DNA from 4 places in the Streptomyces sp. NPDC048270 genome. Region 1 is predicted to be linked to each of the others. Evidence: riboswitches for the same ligand, from Rfam matches in the RefSeq annotation. Region 1 holds a riboswitch; each other region holds the start of a gene.

Region 1 (3,999 bases):
TGTGCTTGTAGAGCGTCAGCACCAGGTTGTTCGAGACGATCGAGTCGCCCGTCGCGAAGAACGCGACCAGGCGGCCGATCATGTGCTGCTCGGCCGGCGTCAGCTTCGCGAGGTCGGCGACGTCCGAGTGGAGGTCGACCTCCTCGACCGTCCACGTGTTCTTGATCGCGTCCCGGTAGCGCTCGTAGAAGTCCGGGTAGCGCATGGGGCGGAGCGTGAGCTCGAAGCCCGGGTCCAGGAGGTTCTTGCTCGTCACAGCATCGGTGTCGTTGGAGCTCATTACTGGCAGGCCTCGCAGGACTCGGGGTTCTCAAGGGAGCAGGCGAGCGCCTCCGCGTCGGCCACGGCCTGCGGGAGCGCCGCCGGAGCGGCGGCCTGCGCCGCACGGGCGATCTTCGTCGCCGGGCGCGAGCGCAGGTAGTACGTGGTCTTCAGGCCCTGCTTCCAGGCGTACGCGTACATCGAGCTGAGCTTGCCGATGGTGGGCGTCTCCAGGAACAGGTTCAGGGACTGCGACTGGTCGAGGAACGGGGTACGGGCCGCCGCCATGTCGATCAGGCCGCGCTGCGGGATCTCCCACGCCGTGCGGTACAGCTCGCGCACCTCGGCCGGGATCCAGCCGAAGCCCTGCACCGAGCCGGACGCGTCGCGCAGCGCCTCGCGGGTCTGCGCGTCCCACACGCCGAGCTGCTTCAGCTCCTCCACCAGGTAGGCGTTGACCTGGAGGAACTCACCGCTCAGCGTCTCGCGCTTGAAGAGGTTGGAGACCTGCGGCTCGATGCACTCGTACACGCCCGCGATCGAGGCGATCGTCGCCGTCGGGGCGATGGCCAGGAGCAGCGAGTTGCGCATGCCGGTCTTCGCGACCCGGGCGCGCAGCGCCTCCCAGCGCTCCGGCCAGTTCAGCTCCACGTCGTAGTGGTCCGGGTGCAGGACGCCGCGGGCGGTGCGGGTCTGCTCCCAGGCCGGCAGCGGGCCGCTGCGCTCGGCGAGGTCGCAGGAGGCCTCGTACGCGGCCAGCATGATGCGCTCGGAGAGCTTGGTGGACAGGGCCTTCGCCTCGGGGGAGTCGAAGGGCAGCTTCAGCTTGAAGAAGACGTCCTGGAGGCCCATCGCGCCCAGGCCCACCGGGCGCCAGCGGGCGTTGGAGCGGCCGGCCTGCTCGGTCGGGTAGAAGTTGATGTCCACCACGCGGTCGAGGAAGGTCACGGCGGTGCGGACGGTCTCGTCCAGGCGCTCCCAGTCGATCCCCCCGTCCACCACGAAGGCGCCCATGTTGACCGAGCCGAGGTTGCAGACGGCCGTCTCGCCGTCGTTGGTGACCTCGATGATCTCGGTGCACAGGTTGGAGGAGTGGACGACGGTGCCCGGCTCGGCGGTCTGGTTCGCCGTGCGGTTGGAGGCGTCCTTGAAGGTCATCCAGCCCTGGCCGGTCTGCGCGAGGGTGCGCATCATCCGGCCGTACAGGTCGCGGGCGGGCATGGTCTTGCGGGCCAGGCCCGCCGATTCGGCCTTGCGGTAGGCGGCGTCGAACGCGTCGCCCCACAGGTCGACGAGCTCGGGCACGTCGGCCGGGGAGAACAGCGACCAGTCGGCGTCGGCGTTGACCCGGCGCATGAACTCGTCCGGCACCCAGTGGGCCAGGTTCAGGTTGTGCGTACGGCGCTGGTCCTCGCCGGTGTTGTCGCGCAGCTCCAGGAACTCCTCGATGTCCGCGTGCCAGGTCTCCAGGTAGACGGCGGCGGCGCCCTTGCGGCGGCCGCCCTGGTTCACGGCGGCGACGGAGGCGTCGAGGGTCTTCAGGAACGGCACGATGCCGTTGGAGTGGCCGTTGGTGCCGCGGATCAGCGAACCGCGGGCGCGGATGCGGGAGTACGACAGGCCGATGCCGCCGGCGTGCTTGGAGAGTCGGGCGACCTGGTGGTAGCGGTCGTAGATCGAGTCCAGCTCGTCCAGCGGGGAGTCCAGCAGGTAGCAGGAGGACATCTGCGGGTGGCGGGTGCCGGAGTTGAAGAGCGTGGGGGAGGACGGCAGGTAGTCGAGGCGGCTCATCAGCCGGTAGAGCGAGGCCACTTCCTCGACGGCCTGCACGGACTCGTCCTCGGCCAGACCGCACGCCACGCGCAGCATGAAGTACTGCGGGGTCTCGATCACCTGGCGGGTGATCGGGTGGCGCAGCAGGTAGCGGCTGTGCAGGGTGCGCAGGCCGAAGAAGCCGAAGCGGTCGTCGGCACCCTCGGCGAGGGTGTGCTCCACCAGCGCGTCCAGGCGGCTCGCGTGGGTCCGGACGAACTCGGCCGTGCGGTCGGCGATGAGGCCCTCGCGGTGGCCGACCCCGACGGAGGCCGAGAAGGAGGTGGAGCCCTGGCCCGCGGCCTCGTCGCGCACCGCCAGCGTCAGCAGCCGCGCGGCGAGCCTCGAGTACGCGGGGTCCTCGGAGATCAGGCCGGCGGCGGCCTCGGTGGCCAGCCCGCGCAGTTCGGCCTCGTCGGCGGCGGCGCTGCGACCGCGCAGCGCGGCGGCGGCGACCCGGCCGGGGTCGGTGTCGGGGAGGTCCGCCGTCAGTTCGGTGAGGGTACGCAGCAGCGTGGCCCCCGGGCCCTCGGTGTTGTCGCCAGAAACGGACTCGGCGCGCGGTGCGGAAGGCGCGATGGTCACGGCGGGAGCTCTCCCTCGCTCGGCCCGGATCGACGGCGGGCGGGCACGGGGAGGCGCATGCGGGCGTGGCAGGAACGCGTACACCGCATGGCGTCCACCGGCCCAACCGCGAGGCCCGGACGTATCGGCACCCGGTTCGGTCGACCCGGGCGCACCGTCGGCAGGTCCTCGGACTTCATGTCCGGTAGCCGGACACTTCATACCGTTGCGGGACAGTTCCGGATTCGCACCGGATTCCCCTGCGGCGACAGCAGGCATGAGCATACATGTGGGGGGCCGCCGTTGCGTGACCCCCCACATGTTGTGTCGGTGTGGCTACAGCTCCAGACGGTACGTGAGCAAGGTGAGCCCGGGAACCGGCGCCCAGTCCCGCTCCGGCGTACGGACGAAACCGAGCCGCTCGTAGATCCGCTGGGCCCCGGTCATGCCGCGCTGGGTGGACAGCACCAGGTGCGTGACGCCCGACAGCTCCCGCGCACGGGCCGCGCACGCCCGCACCAGCGCCTCGCCGGCGCCGCGTCCCCGCGCCTCGCGGGAGACGGCCAGCATCCGGAACTCGGCCTCGCCGGGCCCGGCTATGTCGGCCAGCGGGCTGCCGGGCGGCGCGAAGGTCACCCCGCCGAGCAGGGCCCCCTCCTCGACGGCCACGAGCACCTCCCCGTCGGCGGCCCGTCCGGCGACATCGCGCAGCACCGCCGCGTAGAACGCCTCGCCGGAGCCCAGCAGGCCGTCGCCCAGATAGGCCTGCGCGGTGATCTCACCCAGCTGCTCGTACTCGGCGGGCAGCGCCGCCCTGATCACGATGTCCATGGGGTCGAGTGTGCCGGACGGGTGCCGGTGCCCGGCGCTATCGTCGGAGGCAGCACCGTCGATGAAGGTGAGTGAGGCATGACCGCGATGACCGACCGTCCCCACATGCCGACTGAGGACTTCGAAGCCGTCGCACGCGTAGCGGCCAAGGAGAGGGAGGGGACGCGGCTCGAATTCATCGACGGGGTTATCAGGAGCAAGGCCATGCCGGACGGCGACCACCAGATGATCATCCAGTGGCTGACGCGGCTCTGCATGCAGCACCGGCCGGAGCTCTGGCTCCATGGGGGACAGGGGATCAAGGCTCAGGCGTACCGGGACGGGCGAGCCATCCCGGACGCGGTGCTGGCGCCTTCCCAAGCCTTCGCGGGGCAGGGCGACTGGGTCGACCCCGCTCCGATCCTCATGGCCGTCGAGGTGACCTCGTGGGATTCGGATACCCACCAGCGGGATCATGTCGAAAAGCCTCGCGCCTACGCGGAGTCCGGCATCCCCGTCTACCTCCTGATCGACCGGGCCAAGTGCGAGGTC
Region 2 (3,999 bases), on a different contig from region 1:
ACGACCTCGTGCCCGTAGGAGACCATGTCGTCGACCTGGTCGGCGGCCCACTCGAAGTAGTCGTGGAACTCCACCCGGAGCGGGAAGAGCGTCTTGTGGTTGATGAAGTCGACCAGCCGCCCCTTGCTCTTCAGGTAGCACAGGAAGCTGAACTCGCTGGCCGGGTTCCGGAGCGTCACCAGGTCCTTCAGGAAGCACACTTGCATGGTCGCGTCGTCGATGAGCATGCCGCGGTGCCAGCCGAAGCGCGGCTGCTGTTCGAAGAAGTGCGCGGTGACCGCCTCCTGCCTTCCGACGCGAGCGTTGTGCTCGCTGACCGCGATCGCCATGGCCACGTTGGACGGCCCGAAGCCGATGCCAATGAGGTCGTGAATCAACGGGGCGTCGCCAGGACGGACCTGAGCCATGTCACTCCCATCGTGCGGGGGGTAGCCGCCGCGCCGGGCAGGCCGGCAGCCGTCGGGTCGAGCGTCGGGAAGGGCGGAAGGCGGGAAGGGCGGAAGGCGGGCACGCCGACGGAGCCGCGACCCGAACTTAGGCAAGGCTAAGCTCATTGCGTCGAGGCTGTCGATAGACAAATCGGGCAGCGAAATCGAGACACTCCGTCAACTCGCTTACGCAAAGACACCGTTGCGGACTTAGGCAAGCCTTGCTTTACTCGACACCAGCCAACCCCCTGCTCCGAGGAGGAACCCCATGCGGGTCGTCATGTTCGGTTACCAGACCTGGGGCCACCGCACCCTGCAAGCCCTCCTGGACTCCGAGCACGACGTGGTGCTGGTCGTGACGCACCCCAAGAGCGAGCACGCCTACGAGAAGATCTGGAGCGACTCCGTAGCCGACCTCGCCGAAGAGCACGGCGTACCGGTGCTCATCCGCAACCGCCCCGACGACGACGAGCTGTTCGAGCGCCTCAAGGAGGCCGACCCGGACATCATCGTGGCCAACAACTGGCGGACGTGGCTCCCTCCCCGGGTCTTCAACCTCCCCCGCCACGGCACCCTGAACGTGCACGACGCGCTGCTGCCGAAGTACGCCGGCTTCTCCCCGCTGATCTGGGCGCTCATCAACGGCGAGACCGAAGTGGGCGTCACCGCCCACATGATGAACGACGAACTCGACGCCGGCGCCATCGTGCGGCAGGAAGCCGTGCCGGTGGGGCCCCGCGACACCGCCACGGACCTCTTCCACCGGACCGTCGACCTCATCGCCCCGGTCGTCGTGGGCGCGCTGGACGCCATCGCCTCCGGCCAGGCGCGGTTCACCGATCAGGACCGGTCCCAGGCGAGCTTCTTCCACAAGCGGTCCGTCGAGGACAGCCGCATCGACTGGAACTGGCCCGCGGCCGACCTGGACCGCCTGGTCCGCGCCCAGTCCGAGCCGTACCCGAGCGCCTTCACCTTCCACAAGGGCAAGCGGCTCGAGGTCCTGGCCGCGGTCGTGTCCGAGGGCCGCTACGGCGGCACGCCGGGGCGCGTCTTCTACCGCGAGGGCGAGGGCGTGGTGATCGTCGCGGGCGCCGACGCCCGTACCGGCCGCAACCACGGGCTGGCCATCACCCGGGTGCGCACCGAGGACGGCCGGGAGCTGCCCGCGGCCGAGCACTTCACCTCCATGGGCGGATACCTGACCCAGCGGCCCTGACCCCGGGGGCCGGCCGGTTCCCGTGACCGCTGCCCGCGCGGGCAGCGGTCACGGCGTCGTGCGGGGTGCGGGCAGGGTGAGCCGGGTGGCGGGATCGGCGGGCGGCAGGCCGATGGGGTCGGCGCCGTCGTGGTCGCGGGCGGCGTCCGCGAGCGGGCGGGTGCGTTCGGCCGCGCGGGCCATCCACGGCCAGATCTCGAAGGCCGCGGCGGGCGGCGCCGTCGCGCGCCCGGGCCCGCTGATCCACGTCGTCAGGGTGAACCGGCTGTCGGCGAACAGCCCGCTGGCGCACGTGGACGGGACGACCTCGTGGTAGGCGCTGGCCGGGAAGAACACGATGGTGTCGTGCTCGGGCTCGATCGTGCGGTAGGAGTCCGCCGGCCTGGCCCCGCCCTCGTTCAGCACGGTGTCGTACAGCCGCAGCCGTCCGCCGTCGAAGCCGCGGGGCCGGCGGTGCAGGTAGTACACCGCCGACACGGCCGTGCCGACGTCGCGGACCCGTGAGGCGTCGGTGTGCATGCCGTAGTGGCCGCCTTCGCCGTGCGCCGTCAGGACGGTCAGGGTCTGCGTGAGCGCGGTCCGGTGGCCGAGGACCTCCTGGACGAGCGGCAGGCAGTCCGCGAGGTGCGCGCTGAACACGGCGCTGGTCACGGGGAGTACGAGGGAGCTGCGGCCCTTGTGGGAGACCTGGCCCGACAGCGGGTCGAGGACCGTCCCCGCGTTGAAGTCGGCCTGCCGGGAGATCGCGTACTCCAGTAGGGTGGCGGCGCGCTCGGCGCCGAGGAAGTTCTCGAAGCGGCAAACGGGGGCCGCCACCACAGGAGCGGTGGACCACTGGTCGGAGGGGGGCAGGGCATCGGTACCGATTTCCCTGGACGCGGCCGGTTCCATCGCGTATCCACTCATGGCCCGGAACCGTACGCGGGGCCGCCGAAGCCGTCGAAGGAGCACGCGGGGCGCACGGGAGTACGCCGCCACGCCGGTACCCCGCCCCGCCCGGCGGTCGCCGGGCCAGGGCCCCCGCTGCCGCCCGGGGCCGGTCCGCCCGCGCCCACGGCACCGGACGGAGGGCTGGTCAGGCCGGTGATGGCGCCGGGTAGGGTGTGAGCGCAGCTGGTTCGCCCCGTCCGCCAGGCGGGATGCGTCGCAAGAGGGAACCCGGTGGGAATCCGGGACTGCCCCGCAGCGGTGAGCGGGAACGACCGCCGTCATACGCACTGGAGCCGGAACCGGTTCCGGGAAGCGACGGCCACTAGGTGCCCGCCGGGAGACCGGCAGGCGTGTCCGCGAGTCCGAAGACCTGCCACTGCCCGCATGCCGAAACGTCATGCGGGGTGCCGGAGAAGACTCTCCGGGGCCTTTCTGCCGCGACTCGCGAAGGAGAGTTGACGTGGCCGACCAGACCGCTGCCGCCGTGAGGTGCGTCGCCAAGAACCCGGGCGACTCCCGGGTGACGCTCGCCCACATCATGAGCGAGCACGACACCAACCTCTACGGCACCATCCACGGCGGCGTGGTGATGAAGCTCATCGACGACGCCGCCGCTGCCGCCGCCGGACGCCACGCCGACGGCCCCGCCGTCACCGTGGCCGTGGACGGGATGGCGTTTCTGGCACCGGTGCGCGCCGGTGACCTGCTCAGCGTCGACGCCGAGCTGGTACGCGCCGGCCGGACGTCGATGACGGTCGGCGTGCGCGTCGGGGCCGAGCGCTGGAACGCCTCGGGCCCCACCACGCAAGTGGCCACCGCCCGACTGACCTTCGTCGCCGTCAACGCCGAGGGCGAGCCGCGTCCCGTCCCCACCCTCGACGTCCCCGGGGCGCTTCCCTCGTAGGCGAAGGGCCGTACGCCCGGGGGCCCGTGAGGCTCCCGTCCGCGAACGGCCCCGGTGCGGCGCGGACATGCCTCCTCAGGTCCGGAACCGCGTGGCGCGAGCCGCCGTACGCGCCCCCCGTGCGCCCCTGCACGCCATCCCCACCCCTCGACGACCGTGCGCGGTTCCCCCCGGGCCGGCCGCACGCTCCCTCCCGACCGGCGCCGGTCGGCCCGGCCTGCGCCGAGCCGAGCCGAACCGAGCCGCCCCGGCCTGCCGCCGGCACGGCGCGAAGACCGTCCGACGCATCCGATCCGTCCATCCGATCCGTCCCGTCCATCCGATCCGTCCCGTCCATCCGATCCATCCGCGGTGAGAGGACCACCCATGCCCCGCATCCACCCCAAATCCCTGCTGTCCGCCCTCGCCACAGCCCTGTTGATATCCGGCTGCGGGGGCGCCGCCACGCCCTCCGCCGCCCCGCAGGCGGCTGCCGGCGTCAAGGGATTCCCGCTCACGGTCGACAACTGCGGCGTGAGCAC
Region 3 (3,999 bases), on a different contig from region 1:
CGAAGTCGACCAGCCCGCTGTCCTCGAGGACCGTGATGTGGTCCAGGACCGTGGCGTTGGCGGACGTGGCCAGGGTGCGGACCATGGAGTTGCGGGTCTGCGCCCGTACTTGGGCCAGCAGGGCGAACACCTTTCCGTGCGCTCGGCGCAGCAGCTGGATGAACAGCCGCTCGTACTCGTCCCCTTGGGCGCGGGTCAGCTGGCCCAGCCATCCCCGCTGCTGCTCGGACGGCTGGTTGGGCAGGTCGACCCCGAGGGCCTGGCCCACCTGGATCACCTGCCGGTCGAGCTCGGTGTGGCCCTCCACGAGGTGTTCGCCGGCGGTGCGCACGGTGCCGCGCGTGCCGCGCTGCTGGGCCTGCCGTCCGGCGGGCAGCTCCCACAGGCCGGCGAGCCGTACCTTGCGCACGAAGTCCCGGTCCGTGGGGGTCAGCGGCCCGTACGGCGTACTCATGATCCCGGCGCCGTCGTCCTCGGCGGCCGGGCGTGCGGCCGAGGCCGAGGCCTGCGTGCCGAACCTCTCCACGGGGATCAGCAGCGCGATCAGCGTGACGGCGAGTGCGGTGATGACGAAGCCGCTGCCGATCGTGTATCTCGTGGCGACCGAAAACCTGCTGACGGAACGCCGCCCGAATGACAGCACAGTGCCTCCTAGGTCCGTGGGCCGGGAGGGGCAGCGGGGCCGGAGGGTCCGCACGCGCCGTGCGTTGCACACCCGCATTCCCGGGGTGTCACGGGACGCTAGTGCCACGGGTGGTGGCCTGTCGGCAGGACCATCACCATTGGATAAACATCCGGGCAAGTCCCCGAAGGGCTGATATCTTGCCGCGCCGCGCCCTGCCCCGACGGGGTGGCCGGCGACGTCCCCCGCTCGAGGCGCAGTTGAGGGACTGGCGGGAGGGCGCGCCGGTCTGGGATGCTTCGGCCGTCAAGCGACGGCGGAACGAGGAAGCCGGTGTAAATCCGGCACGGTACCGCCACTGTGAAGGGGGAGCGACTCCGCCGATGCCACCGCCCGACCGGGCGGGAAGGCCGGAGAAGCGCCGATCCCGAGTCAGGAGACTCACGCCGTCGCACCTCGATGCCCCGGGGCGGATTTCCCCGAGAGAGGACGGTGGCACTCGTGTGCCCGCGTGCTTGTGTGACCCCTGCGCCGCCCGCTGCCCGTGAGGGCCGGCCCGGCCGCCCCGCCGGCCCGGCCCGCCGTTGCGCGTCCGGTCTCCCCAGCCGGTTCGCCGGACCCGTTTCGTTCGCCGGACCCGTTTGGTTCGCCGGACCCGTCGGGTTCGCCGGACCCGTCAGGTTCGGCCGACCGCGCCGGCAGGCCGTCCCGGCCCCCGGCCCCGCGCTTCCGTCCGGGCGCTGAAGAACCCTTCCCAGCCCCGGAATTCCCTCTTTCCGCCCCGCCCTCCCCTCCGCGCGCCCCGGTGGTTTCCGGTGCGCGTCCGACGCACGCCTCCAGGAGCTCCCGTGCCCGTACGACCACCCCTGCCCGCCCGCCGCCCGTCCGCCGTCCTCGCGACGCTGCTCGCGCCCTGGCTCGCCCTGGCGCTCACCGCCTGCGGCGGCGATCCGGCCCGATCGGGGACCGCCGGAGCGGCCGGGGGCGAAAGCGCCGGCTGCATCACCGACTTCGACCCGGAGAAGGACTACTTCCCGGTCAAGTCGACCGTGCGGCACGCCAAGAACTTCTCCCTGCGGTACGAGAAGAGCTACCAGGTGCTCACGGTCAACGAGCCCTATCCGAAGGCCAAGCCCGAGTCGTACGTGCTGGTCAAGTGCGGTGCCCCGAAGCCGGTTCTCGACGCAGAGCTGGCCTTCGCCCAGCAGCTGTCCGTCCCGGTCAAGAGCCTGTACTCCGCCTCCACCACCCACCTGCCGCTGCTGACCGAGACCGGCACCCTCGACGTACTGACCGGAGTGGCGGGCGCCAAGCACATCAGCTCGGCCGAGGTCCGCGAGCGGGTCCGGGCGGGCAAGGTCGTCGAGTACGCCAAGGACCGCACGCTCAACGCCGAGTCGGTCATCGGCGCCAAGCCTGACGTGCTGATGACCCAGGGCACCGACGACCCCCAGTACCCCAAGCTGCGCCAGGCCGGCATCGCCGTCGTCGCCAATGCCGAGTGGCTGGAGCCGAGCCCCCTCGGCAGGGCCGAGTGGGTCAAGGCCATGGCCGCGCTCACCGGGGCGGAGAAGCGCGCCGCCGAGGTGTTCGACACGGTCGAGGGCGACTACGGGAAGGTCGCCGCCAAGGCCGCCGCGGCGGTCTCGGCGGGCCGGCCGGTCCAGGTGCTGCCGGGCACCATGTACCAGGGCACCTGGAACATGGCCCCCGGCGGCGGCTACGCCGGCAAGCTGATCAAGGACGCGGGCGGCACGTACCCCTGGGCCGAGGACCCCGGCACCGGAAACCTCCAGCTCACCTTCGAAGCCGTCTACGCCAAGGGCGGCGACGCGCCGCTGTGGCTGGTCGGCGAGAAGTGGGCGTCCACGGGCGACGCCGTGAAGGCCGACCGCCGCTACGGCGAGCTGAAGGCCGTCACCGGCGGCGAGGTCTGGACGAACACCAAGGCGCTCGGCCCCGAGGGCGGCAACGACTACTTCGAGCGCGGGGTCCTGCGCCCCGACCTGGTCCTCGCGGACCTCTACGCCCTCCTCCACCCCGACGAGTCCCAGGACCACGCCTTCACCTTCTACGCCAAGGTGCCGAAGGCGTGAGCACACGGGAACCGCGTACGACGCCGCGACGACGGCGCGCCGCCGTCTTCGCGGCGCTCGCGGCCGGCACGGCCGCCCTGTTCGTCCTCACCATCGCCACCGGCTCGTACCGGGTACCGGTCGCCGAGGTGGTCCGGGTCCTGTCCGGCGCGGGCGGCGGCGACCCGCGCTGGGCCGTGATCGTCCAAGAGGTGCGGCTGCCGCGCGCCCTGACCGCCACCGCCGTCGGAGCCGCGCTCGCGGTCGCCGGCGTACAGATGCAGACCCTGTTCCGCAACGCGCTGGCCGATCCGTTCTCCCTCGGGGTGAGTTCGGGCGCGAGCATGGGCGTGGCCGCGGTGGTCGTCAGCACCGGCGGGGTGGCGGGCGGCTTCACCGGGAACCTGGCGGGCCTGGGGCGCCTCGGCGTGGTGCTGGCCGCGTCCCTCGGCGCCGGCTGCGTGCTCGCCCTCGTGCTGCTGCTGTCGCGCTGGGTGCGGTCCGCCGTGACCCTGCTGGTCATCGGTGTGATGATCGGCTCGGCGGCCACCGCCGTAGTGAGCGTGATGCTGGTGTACGCACAGCCCGAACGCGCCCAGCAGTTCGTACTGTGGGGACTGGGCAGCTTCAGCGCCACGACCTGGCCCGACCTGGCGGTGATGCTCCCCGTGATCGGCGCGGGCCTGCTGACCGCGCTGCTGACGGCCAAACGCCTCAACGCGCTGCTGCTCGGCGAGGACTACGCCCGCACCATGGGCCTCAACGTCCGGCGCAGCCGCGATCTCGCCCTGCTCGGCACCTCCCTGCTGGCCGGGGCCGCGACCGCGTTCTGCGGCCCGGTCGCCTTCCTCGGGCTGGCCGTACCGCATCTGACCCGGGTCGCCCTGGGAACCTCCGACCACCGCGCCCTCATACCGGCCTCGATGCTCGCGGGTGCCTTCCTGGCCCTGGCCTGTGCGCTGCTCAGCCAACCACCGGGCATGGACGCCGTGTTGCCGCTCAATGCCATCACCTCGCTGTTCGGCGCCCCGGTCGTCATCGCCTTCCTGATCCGCAGCCGCCGCGGGGTACAAGGGGTGACCGCATGACGCCACCGACCACCCGGGCCGCCGCCGCGTCCCGCCGGACCCCCGGCGGTCTCCCCGCGAGCGGCCTGACCACCGAGGAGCTGGCCGTCGGCCACCGCACCCGGTCCCTGACGGGGCGCGGCGCCCGGCGCACCGTGCTGTCGGGCCTCGACCTCGAAGCCCGGGCCGGTGAACTGACCGTACTGCTCGGCCCCAACGGCGCGGGCAAGTCCAC
Region 4 (3,999 bases), on a different contig from region 1:
CGAGGCCCGCGCCGTCTTCGAGCGCACCGTGTTCGAGCGGGAGCTGCCCGCCTTCTTCACCCCCGACGCGTACATCCGCCACCTGGTCCGTCCGGAGGCCCGCTCATGAGCACCGCGGTCCCGATCCCCGCACCCGTTCCCGCACCCGCCGAGGGAGGCATCCGCCGGGTCGGCATCGTCGGCGGCGGCCAGATGGGCGCCGGGATCGCCGAGGTCTGCGCCCGCGCCGGCCTCGACACCGTGGTCTACGAGGCCGACGCCACCGGGGCCCGCGCCGCCCGCGAACGCGTGGCCGTGTCCCTCGAACGCGCCGTCCAGCGCGGCAAACTGGACCGGCTCACCGCCGAGGACGCCCTCGCCCGGCTCGTCTTCTCGGGCAGCCTCGACGACCTCGCCGACCGGCAGCTCGTCATCGAGGCCGTCGTGGAGAACCCGGAGGTCAAGGAGGAGGTCTTCACGGCCCTCGACAAGATCGTCGAGGATCCGGCCGCGGTCCTCGCGACGAACACCTCCGCCCTCCCCGTCATGCGCCTCGCGATGGCCACCGGCCGCGCGGACCGCGTCGTGGGCCTGCACTTCTTCAACCCCGTACCCGTCCTGCCGCTGGTCGAGATCGTCTCCTCCCTGCACACCACCCGCGAGACCGCCGAGCGGGTGGAGGCCTTCGCCCGCGACAGCCTGGGCAAGACCGCCATCCGCTCCCAGGACCGGGCCGGCTTCGTCGTCAACGCCCTGCTCGTCCCGTACCTGCTCTCGGCCGTCCGGATGGCCGAGTCCGGCTTCGCGAGCGCCGCCGACGTCGACGCCGGCATGGAACTGGGCTGCGCCCACCCCATGGGCCCGCTCAAGCTCGCCGACCTGATCGGACTGGACACGGTCGCGGCCATCGCGCAGTCGCTGTACGAGGAGTTCAAGGAACCCCTCTACGCACCGCCCCCGCTGCTGCGGCGGATGGTCCAGGCGGGGCTGCTGGGCCGCAAGAGCGGCCGCGGCTTCCACACGTACGACCGGCGCTGACGGGAGGAGGGGCGGGGGGTGGCGGGCACGGGGCGGGCCCCGGCGTGGCCCACGTCACCGTCCGGCATGCGGGCCGCTGTACCGCTCCTCCAGAACCTGCGCCTACGCTGATCGGCAGCAGCTGGTTCGCCCCGTCCGCCAGGCGGGATGCGTCGTAAGAGGGAACCCGGTGGGAATCCGGGACTGCCCCGCAGCGGTGAGCGGGAACGACCGCCGTCATACGCACTGGGCCCGGACGGGTCTGGGAAGCGACGGCCACTAGGTGTCTGCCCGAAGGGCAGACGTGCCCGCAAGTCCGAAGACCTGCCCGTTGCCCGCGCACGCACAGCCGTGCGCGGACATCCCGGTGACCTCGTGGGCGGGTCGGCGAACAGATCTCGGACGGTCACGGCGGCGCAGCGCGCCCCGGCGGACCGTCCGGTCCGTGACCCCTTCGCGCCCCACGTCCCGCCACCGGGACTCATGGAGACAAGCTCGCGAAGGAGAGTTCCGTGACAACCGAGTCCGCAGCCGCCGCCGTGGAAGCCACCGTGTACGGCTACCCCCGCCAGGGGCCGAACCGTGAACTGAAGAAGGCCGTCGAGGGCTACTGGAAGGGCCGCGTCAGCGCCGAAGCCCTCCACGAGACCGCCGCGCACCTGCGCCGGGCGAACTGGCTCCAACTGGCCGGCGCCGGCATCACCGAGGTCCCCACCGGCGACTTCTCGTACTACGACCACGTCCTCGACACCAGCGTCATGCTCGGCGCCGTCCCCGACCGCCACCGCGCCGCGTTCGATGCCGACGCCCTCGACGGATACTTCGCCATGGCCCGCGGCACCCAGGACGCGGCGCCGCTGGAGATGACCAAGTGGTTCGACACCAACTACCACTACCTGGTGCCCGAACTCGGGCCCGACACCCGGTTCACCGCCGACTCCACCCGGCAGGTCGCCGCACTGCGGGAGGCCCTGGCCCTGGGCCTCGGGGCCCGCCCGGTCCTGGTCGGCCCCGTCACCTACCTCCTGCTCGCCAAGCCCGCCCCCGGGGTGGCCGAGGACTTCCGGCCGATCACGCTGCTCGACCGGCTGCTGCCCGTGTACGCGCAGGTCCTCGCAGACCTGCGCGCGGCCGGCGCCGAATGGGTCCAGCTGGACGAGCCGGCCCTGGTGCAGGACCGCACCCCGGCCGAACTGGGCACCGCCGCCCGGGCCTACCGCGAGCTCGGCGGCCTGCCCCGGACCCAGCGCCCCCAGCTGCTGGTCGCCACGTACTTCGACCGGCTCGGCGAGGCCCTGCCCGTGCTGGCCAAGGCACCCGTCGAAGGACTCGCCCTCGACTTCACCGAGCGGGCCGCCGCCAACCTCGACGACCTCGCGGCGGCCGGCGGACTGCCCGGCAAGCGCCTGGTCGCGGGCGTGGTCGACGGCCGCAACATCTGGATCAACGACCACGAGAAGTCCCTCACCACCCTCGCCACCCTGCTCGGCCTCGCCGACCGCGTCGACGTCGCCGCCTCCTGCTCCCTCCTCCACGTACCGCTGGACGCGGGCGCCGAACGGGACATCGACCCGCAGATCCGCCGCTGGCTGGCCTTCGCCCGCCAGAAGACCACCGAGATCACCACCCTCGCCCGGGGCCTCGCCTCGGGCACCGGCGCCATCGCGGCCGAACTCGCCGCCAACCGCGCCGACCTGGCCTCCCGGGCGAACTCCGCGATCACCCGCGATCCGGCCGTACGGGCCCGGACCGCGGCCGTCACCGACAGCGACGGCCGCCGCTCCCAGCCCTACGACCGGCGCGCGGCGGCCCAGCGGGCCCACCTGGGGCTGCCGCTGCTGCCCACGACGACCATCGGCTCCTTCCCGCAGACCGCCGAACTGCGCACCGCCCGCGCCGACCTGCGCGCCGGCCGCCTGGACGCCGACGGCTACGACGGCCGCATCGAGGCCGAGATCCGCGAGGTCATCGCCTTCCAGGAGAAGACCGGCATCGACGTCCTCGTGCACGGCGAGCCCGAACGCAACGACATGGTCCAGTACTTCGCGGAGCAGCTCACCGGATACCTGGCCACCCAGCACGGCTGGGTCCAGTCCTACGGCACGCGCTACGTGCGCCCGCCGGTCCTGGCCGGGGACATCTCCCGCCCCGAGCCGATGACCGTGCGGTGGACGGCGTACGCGCAGTCCCGGACGGCCAAGCCGGTCAAGGGCATGCTGACCGGCCCGGTGACCATGCTCGCCTGGTCCTTCGTACGCGACGACCAGCCGCTGGGCGACACCGCCCGGCAGGTCGCGCTCGCCCTGCGCGACGAGGTCGACGACCTGGAGGCGGCGGGTACCTCGGTGATCCAGGTCGACGAGCCCGCCCTGCGCGAGACCCTGCCGCTCCGGGCGGCCGACCACGCCGCCTACCTGGCCTGGGCGACCGAGTCCTTCCGCCTCACCACCAGCGGGGTCCGGCCGGACACCCAGATCCACACCCACATGTGCTACGCCGAGTTCGGCGACATCGTCGAGGCCATCGAGGAACTCGACGCCGACGTCATCAGCCTGGAGGCCGCGCGCTCCCACATGCGGGTGGCCGACGAGCTCGCCGGCGCCGGCTACCCGCGCGAGGTCGGCCCGGGCGTCTGGGACATCCACTCCCCGCGGATCCCCTCCGCCGGGGAGGCCGCGGAGCTGCTGCGCAGGGGACTTGGGGCCATCCCGGCCGAACGGCTGTGGGTCAACCCCGACTGCGGGCTGAAGACCCGCGGCTGGCCCGAGACCAGGGCCTCCCTGGAGCACCTCGTCGAGGCGGCGCGGCAGGTCCGTACGGAGATCGCGGAGGGCTGAGCCGCCCGCCGGGGCCCGGGGCGGGCGGGGCCGGGGGCGCGCCGGGCACCGCTCGCGCTAGTGTGCGGGGGTGAGCTCTCATGTCGTCGTAGGTTTCGGACCCGCCGGCGCCGCCACCGCGCGGCTGCTGGCCCAACAGGGCCATGCGGTACGGGTCGTCACCAGG

Evidence for each region. Region 1 has a riboswitch for cobalamin ahead of AB0D66_RS03580 (ribonucleoside-diphosphate reductase subunit alpha). Riboswitches for the same ligand answer to the same signal wherever they lie in the genome.
Region 2: another riboswitch for cobalamin. It lies ahead of AB0D66_RS12900 (acyl-CoA thioesterase); the one in region 1 lies ahead of AB0D66_RS03580 (ribonucleoside-diphosphate reductase subunit alpha).
Region 3: another riboswitch for cobalamin. It lies ahead of AB0D66_RS09140 (ABC transporter substrate-binding protein); the one in region 1 lies ahead of AB0D66_RS03580 (ribonucleoside-diphosphate reductase subunit alpha).
Region 4: another riboswitch for cobalamin. It lies ahead of metE (5-methyltetrahydropteroyltriglutamate--homocysteine S-methyltransferase); the one in region 1 lies ahead of AB0D66_RS03580 (ribonucleoside-diphosphate reductase subunit alpha).

Annotation. Positions count from the first base shown of each region.
Region 1 covers NZ_JBEZLV010000003.1:63,972-67,970, forward strand. Annotated here, with positions in the region: gene AB0D66_RS03575 (ribonucleotide-diphosphate reductase subunit beta) at 1-280, opposite strand, end outside; gene AB0D66_RS03580 (ribonucleoside-diphosphate reductase subunit alpha) at 280-2,658, opposite strand; cobalamin riboswitch at 2,800-2,929, opposite strand; gene AB0D66_RS03585 (GNAT family N-acetyltransferase) at 2,974-3,468, opposite strand; gene AB0D66_RS03590 (Uma2 family endonuclease) at 3,547-3,999, shown strand, end outside.
Region 2 covers NZ_JBEZLV010000011.1:107,714-111,712, reverse strand. Annotated here, with positions in the region: gene AB0D66_RS12915 (lysine N(6)-hydroxylase/L-ornithine N(5)-oxygenase family protein) at 1-407, opposite strand, end outside; gene AB0D66_RS12910 (methionyl-tRNA formyltransferase) at 697-1,644, shown strand; gene AB0D66_RS12905 (2OG-Fe(II) oxygenase) at 1,693-2,550, opposite strand; cobalamin riboswitch at 2,742-2,967, shown strand; gene AB0D66_RS12900 (acyl-CoA thioesterase) at 3,035-3,478, shown strand; gene AB0D66_RS12895 (ABC transporter substrate-binding protein) at 3,845-3,999, shown strand, end outside.
Region 3 covers NZ_JBEZLV010000007.1:42,062-46,060, reverse strand. Annotated here, with positions in the region: gene AB0D66_RS09145 (DUF4142 domain-containing protein) at 1-643, opposite strand, end outside; cobalamin riboswitch at 943-1,065, shown strand; gene AB0D66_RS09140 (ABC transporter substrate-binding protein) at 1,471-2,718, shown strand; gene AB0D66_RS09135 (iron ABC transporter permease) at 2,715-3,785, shown strand; gene AB0D66_RS09130 (ABC transporter ATP-binding protein) at 3,782-3,999, shown strand, end outside.
Region 4 covers NZ_JBEZLV010000007.1:62,384-66,382, reverse strand. Annotated here, with positions in the region: gene aceB (malate synthase A) at 1-109, shown strand, start outside; gene AB0D66_RS09225 (3-hydroxybutyryl-CoA dehydrogenase) at 106-1,017, shown strand; cobalamin riboswitch at 1,123-1,343, shown strand; gene metE (5-methyltetrahydropteroyltriglutamate--homocysteine S-methyltransferase) at 1,509-3,833, shown strand; gene AB0D66_RS09215 (NAD-dependent epimerase/dehydratase family protein) at 3,904-3,999, shown strand, end outside.